DNA from 2 places in the Streptococcus mobilis genome. Region 2 is predicted to be linked to the other one. Evidence: predicted binding sites of a transcription regulator. Region 2 holds the regulator's gene; the other holds the start of a gene.
What was found. Region 2 encodes Rex, which represses fermentation and respiration genes when NADH is low (regulators of the CRP and FNR family bind a similar motif). Its sites were predicted from a motif close to TTGTGAANTANTTCACAA; they were not measured.

Region 1 (3,422 bases), 510 kb from region 2:
CGTCGCAACAATCCCAACTTTTTCACCCGTACCGATCAAAGTTCCAATTGTATCAAAAATATCGGTCAAGGAGAAGGCTAAGATTGCCATTAAGGTTTCAGGCAAACGAGAGGTATTTGAAATCAAGGAACCCAATCCTTTCGATCCCAAAGCTTGACCAAAGATCGTGCCTAAATCATTAAAGGCAGCTCCTAGATGATTACTTGCAAAGTCAATTTTAGTGATATCAACAACATGGATGAGAATTCCAAGCACAGTCGTTACTAAGATAGAAAGGATAATCCCTCCCTTAATCCCTTTGACAACAAAGAAAATAGTAATCGCAAGACCAACAAGAGCCAAGAGGACAGCTGGATTGTTAAAAGCAACCAATCCAGGAACAGCAGATGCATTGGCTGAGATCGTTGCATTCGCCTTATCTGCTCCTTCTCCAACCACTGTATAGGTATGAGGGTCAATCGTGAATTTCAAAAATCCCGCATTCTTAATTCCAACATAGGCCAAGAAAATCCCGATCCCAGCTGAAATAGCAGAGCGAAGAGCGGTCGGAATCGATTCGATGATCATCTTCCGAACATTTGTCAATGTGATAATCAATGAGATCACACCACAAATGAAGACCATTCCCAAAGCTTCCTGCCATGAGTAGCCCATACCAAATACAACGGTAAAGGTAAAGAAGGCATTCAAGCCCATCCCAGGTGCTTGTGCATAAGGTAAATTGGCATAAAAAGCCATCATCAAGGTTCCGACAACGGATCCAATAATCGTTGCAAGGAAGACCCCTTGAGCTGGCATACCTGTTTGTGACAACATTTGAGGGTTTACGAAGAGGATATAACTCATCGCAAAAAAGGTTGTCAAACCAGCAAGAACCTCTGTTCGAACAGTGGTTCCATGTTCTGAAAGTTTAAAAAACTTATCCATTTCAGAATAAACTCCTTTTTCATCATTCTCGCTCCCAATCAATTTGCGAACGTTATATCTATTCTATCAAAAGATCTTTCGTCTTTCAAGAAATCCCGCTTCTCTTCTCGATTTTTGAGCGCTTTTCCGATTTTTCTGATATAATGGTCTCATTCTTCTCGAAAGGAACTGAAATATGCATAAAAAGATGATCGCTCTAGATCTAGACGGTACCCTCTTAAATTCCGAAAGCAAATTGAGCGACTTTACCATTGAGACCATTAAAAAAATTAGTGCTCTTGGCCATAAAGTTATTATTACAACAGGCCGCCCCTACCGTATGGCACATACCTACTACAAACAACTAGAGCTAGATACTCCGATGATCAATTTTAACGGCTCCCTTACGCATCTACCTGAGAAAAAATGGGTGGATGAACAATGTTTGACTTTAGATAAAAAATACCTGTTAGATATGGTCGCCAACCGAGACACCATCCAGGCTGACTTTATAGCAGGCGAATACCGCAATAAATTCTTTATTACCGATCCAAATGAGCACGTCGCAGATCCTAAATTATTCGGTATTGAGGCTTTCCAACCAGAAAATCAATTCAACCCCGAACGGGTAACGAGCGACCCAAACTGTATCCTCTTTCAAACGAAAGCGGAAGACAAATATGCTCTGGCAGATGAAATGAATCGGCATTATGACTACAATCTGTCTATCAATACTTGGGGTGGTCCCTTAAATATTCTGGAATGCAATCCCAAAAATGTGACCAAAGCATCTGCTCTGACCTACCTTCTAGATAAACTCAATATGGATCAGAAGGATTTGATTGCCTTTGGAGACGAGCACAACGATACCGACATGCTAGCTCTCGCTGGTCATGGATACGCTATGAAAAATGCTAGCTCCGTCCTTCTCCCTTATGCAGACTCCGTCATAGATTTCACGAATAACGAAGACGGTGTCGCGCGCCAACTCATTCAATTATTCTTATAAAACTAACAGACATGAGTTATCCCCTCATGTCTTTTTCTGCGCCAAATCCTTAATCGGTTAATCAATACCGCCCTTTTTTTCCATTTTTTTCATTGCCTCGTCATCTAGTTTGTGATATTATTAACATAGTTATTAAAGAAGCGCTTTCAAAAATTTTAAACCGCTTCTCGTTCACTTAAGGAGGAACAAAATGAAAGCTGTTGTTGTAAATCCAGAAGGTACTGGTGTTGAAATCGTTGCAAACAAAGACATGCGTCCACTTGAAACAGGGGAAGCACTTGTTCAAATCGAATACTGTGGTGTCTGCCACACTGACTTGCACGTTGCTCACGGGGACTTCGGTAAAGTTCCAGGCCGTGTTCTTGGACACGAAGGAATCGGTATTGTTAAAGAAGTTGCTCCAGATGTCAAGAGCCTAAAAGTTGGGGATCGTGTCAGTGTCGCATGGTTCTTCGAAGGATGTGGAACTTGTGAATACTGTACAACTGGTCGTGAAACTCTTTGCCGTACTGTAAAAAATGCTGGTTACTCTGTTGATGGAGGGATGGCTGAACAATGTATCGTTACTGCAGATTACGCAGTGAAAGTACCTGAAGGATTAGATCCAGCCCAAGCATCTTCTATTACGTGTGCAGGTGTTACAACTTACAAAGCCATCAAAGAAGCCAAAGCTGAACCAGGACAATGGATCGTTATCTATGGAGCTGGTGGACTAGGAAACTTGGCTGTTCAATATGCTAAGAAAGTCTTCAACGCACATGTCATCGCTGTCGATATCAACAATGATAAACTAGAATTGGCGAAAGAAGTTGGTGCAGACTTTGTCATCAACGGTCGCGAAGTCGAAGATGTCCCAGGATTGATCAAAGAAAAAACAAACGGTGGAGCTCACTCTGCTGTCGTAACAGCCGTTTCTAAAGTAGCTTTCAACCAAGCAGTAGATTCTGTTCGTGCTGGTGGCCGCGTGGTCGCAGTTGGTCTTCCTTCTGAAATGATGGACCTCAGCATTGTGAAAACTGTATTAGATGGTATCCAAGTCATTGGTTCTCTTGTAGGAACTCGTAAAGACTTGGAAGAAGCTTTCCAATTTGGTGCAGAAGGCTTGGTAGTCCCTGTCGTTCAAAAACGTCCAGTAGAAGATGCTGTCAAAGTCTTTGACGAAATGGAAGCCGGAACCATTCAAGGACGTATGGTACTTGACTTTACAAACTAAACAACTGAACCTACAGGACTAGCCCAACTGGGCTAGTCTTTTTGAGTGCTCTCAATCACTCTCATATACAATTTGTTATATATTTATTTTTGTTTTCGAGAATATCGTTTGATTCTCGGAATCTTTTCATTGAGAACAAAATCCTATAAAACATATCTATTATTGATTTTTTAAGCATCAACAAGTAATAAACAAAATTCATTCAAGAGCATTCTTTTTCTATCTAACGATGATTTAATATAATAAATCAATGTTTTTACATCGAGATTTTGATAGAAAAATTGACTTAAGTGT
Region 2 (3,422 bases):
AACAGTTTTTAAAGGAGCTTGAACAAGTTCAAACAGGTTATCAGATCCGCTTTAATAAAGATGAAGTCTTAGTGTTAGATGATTTGAAGGAAGAAATCGCCTGTAAATAATGAAAGGTTGTCGTTTTCTCCATTTATTACGAATTAATAAGTGAGGAGGAAATTATGTACGACATATCATTTATTGAACCATCTTTGCTTCCTAGAGAACGTTTGGTTTCTGAAGGGGTAGATAAGCTGAGTCATCAAGAATTGTTATCCATTCTCTTACGGACAGGCAATAAGCAAAAAAGCGTTTATGAGATTGCACAAGGTCTTCTGAGTTCGGTTAATAGTTTAAAGGAGTTAAGTCAATTAACCCTAGAGGAACTACAGGAAATCTCTGGCATTGGCCGGGTGAAGGCCATCGAACTTCAGGCTGTGATTGAGTTTGGACGAAGGATTCATAAAGACGAATTGATGACTTCCGAACAGATTATGAGCAGCCAGAAATTGGCCCATAAAATTCAACAGGAAATCGGCCATAAGAAACAGGAGCACCTGGTTGCTCTCTATTTAAATACGCAGAATGAAATTATTCATCAGCAGACCATTTTTATTGGAACCGTGAATCGAAGTATTGCGGAGCCACGTGAAATCCTGCATTATGCACTAAAGCACATGGCAACCTCTATCATCTTGGCTCACAATCATCCATCTGGTGCCGTATTTCCCAGTAAAAACGATGATGAAGTAACTCATCGAGTCTTAGAGGCCTGTGAAGTGATGGGTTTAACCTTATTGGATCACTTGATTGTATCTGAAGAAAACTATTATAGTTACCGTGAAGAAACCGATTATTTGGTATAAAAAAGAGAGTGGGACAGAAATCGGTAATTCGTTAGAATTCGATTTCGTCGTCCCACCTCCGCACAGTTGAGTAGGGCTGTAAAAGCTGATGAAATCAGCGTAGTAGAGCCCACTCAACCACTGCGTCTTGCTCGACAATCCAAAAATAATTGAGAGGCTAGGACTTTTGTCCCAGCCTTTTTTCTTTTTAATGTATAAGTCTTTATTCTTCGTTTTTTCGCATGAAATAAAGGAGTGTTTGCAATTCACTGGTGAGATCGACATATTGGACGACGACATCTTTAGGGACTGTCAGATGCACTGGTGAGAAGCTGAGAATTCCCTTGACACCAGCATCTACCAAAAGGCTAGCCACTTCTTGAGCCTTGACGCTTGGAACAGTTAGGATGGCTGTTTGAATGCCTTCTTGTTTGAGCTTTTCTTTAATGGAGGAAATACCGTAAATGGGAATTCCGTCCTTACTTTTGGTATTGATCAGTTCATGATCGTCTAGATCAAACGCCATGACAATTTTCATCTTATTGCGTTCATGGAAGCGATAGTTGAGGAGTGCACTTCCCATATTTCCGATCCCCACAATAGCGACATTGGTAATGGCATTGTCATTTAAGAGATCCGCAAAGAAGTTCATCAGTTTTTTTACGTCATAACCAAATCCACGTCTTCCTAATTCACCAAAATAAGAGAAATCTCGGCGAACAGTAGCAGAGTCAATCCCAATTGCATCAGCAATTTGCTTGGAATTGGCGCGTTCTATTTTTTCAGAGTTAAAGCGTTTAAAAATGCGGTAGTAGAGCGATAAGCGTTTTGCTGTTGCGCGTGGAATTGGAGTATTTTTATCATGTTTCACAATATCACAACCTTTCCCTCTTATTGTATAGGAAGATTGTGAAAAAATCAACTATCTAGAGCGGTTTTTCAAAAATATTTTTGTCTAAAGAAAAAGCTGATGGCAATGGAGAGTTCCATCAGCATCAGCTTAGTTTTCAGCTTGTTCTACCTTTTTCAAAAAAGCATAGAGTCCATCGACTCGTCCTGTATAGGGGAGCTTTTCCCCCTTGTATTCAATGGATACGATTGAGTAAGAGTCAGGCAGGGTTACACAGCCTGAAAAAGCTAGGATACAGGCTGCAAGGTCAGGATAAGTAGTCGTTCGTTCTACTTGGTAGGCGTCGATATAAGTTAAGGTTACCATATTAGGCCTCTGTTTTGTTGAAAATTTCTCTTTCGACAAGACTATCCATTAGGAAATAGAATTTTTGTTGGATAATGTCATTTTCTGGATTTTTAAAGATATTAACCAGGCGAAGCCCAGACTTGTCTGTAATATTGATCTTAAAACCTGTCAAATCTTTATTAAAAATGATTTTAAGTAGGAAGCCTTCGCCGCTATTTGGAACGGCTTCGAGCAAACGATTTAACTCGTAATTTCCAACCTTTGTAACAGCAAATGTATTGTCACGTAAGGTATATTTTTTAACATTTGGGTGTAGACTATAGGTATATTTACAGTCTTTCAATGAAACACTTGTTTCAAAAGCCATATTGTTCTCCTATGATAAAATTTCTTTAAGTTTTGAGAGGAAGTCTTGAACTTCCTCTACGGTATTGAGTTCTGAAAAACTAATTCGAAGGGATTCTTTTAGGCGTGAGCTATCTTTTCCATAGAGTGCCTCAAGGACATGGCTGGGTTGAACTGTACCAGCGGTACAAGCAGAACCTGTAGAGACAGAAATGCCAGCAAGATCGAGTCGCATCAATAATAAATCATTTTGGACACCCGGAAAGCCAAGATTCCAAACAAATGGAAGATGACCGTCATTCGCATTAACGTAGTAGTCGTAGGCTGCTAAACCATTGACTAGTTCTTGGCCGAGTTTTTGAACCTGGTGGAAATTTTCTTCTTGATGAAGTGTAGCTTGCTGAAGCGCGGTTGCCATCCCGACAATAGAAATAAGATTTTCCGTGCTGGCTCTCATCTTACTTTCCTGATCCCCACCATGGATGAGATTATCAAAATCTGGGGTAGCCGCATAAAGGAAGCCAACGCCCTTTGGTCCATGGAATTTGTGGGCAGAAGCACTGAGAAAATCAATTCCCAACTTTTCGGGATAGACAGGGACCTTTCCGATTGCTTGGACAGCATCAACGTGAAAGACAGCTGGATGATCTTTTAAGAGTTCTCCGATTTCTTTAATCGGTAGAAGATCGCCTGTCTCGTTATTGGCAAACATGGTAGAGACAAGAATGGTATCCGGTCTAAGTGCCGCCTTGATATCACTAGCCTGAATGCGTCCATCTCTTGGTTGGACGATCGTCACTTCAAATCCGAAACGTTCTACAAGGTATTCGATGGGTTCTAGAACTGCATGGTGTTCCAAAGCGGTCGTAATGATGTGTTTGCCATCTGCTTGGTGTTTCAAGCAGTAGCCTTTTATAACGGTATTATTACTTTCTGATCCACCTGAGGTGAAGAAAATACGATTTGGAAGAGTATGGAGGGACTGAGCAATTTGCTCGCGAGATTCTCGGAGGAGTTTACTAGCCATCCGTCCATGAGCATGAAGGCTCGAT

Region 1: the regulator Rex is predicted to act here: its motif matches at 2,025-2,042, upstream of adhP (alcohol dehydrogenase AdhP).

Annotation. Positions count from the first base shown of each region.
Region 1 covers NZ_AP041823.1:1,809,082-1,812,503, forward strand. Annotated here, with positions in the region: gene AC6IZR_RS08685 (NCS2 family permease) at 1-927, opposite strand, end outside; gene AC6IZR_RS08690 (Cof-type HAD-IIB family hydrolase) at 1,103-1,915, shown strand; gene adhP (alcohol dehydrogenase AdhP) at 2,106-3,128, shown strand.
Region 2 covers NZ_AP041823.1:1,295,221-1,298,642, reverse strand. Annotated here, with positions in the region: gene AC6IZR_RS06130 (hypothetical protein) at 1-110, shown strand, start outside; gene radC (RadC family protein) at 165-848, shown strand; gene AC6IZR_RS06120 (redox-sensing transcriptional repressor Rex) at 1,051-1,698, opposite strand; gene AC6IZR_RS06115 (DUF4649 family protein) at 1,828-2,043, opposite strand; gene AC6IZR_RS06110 (DUF1831 domain-containing protein) at 2,045-2,392, opposite strand; gene AC6IZR_RS06105 (cysteine desulfurase family protein) at 2,402-3,422, opposite strand, start outside.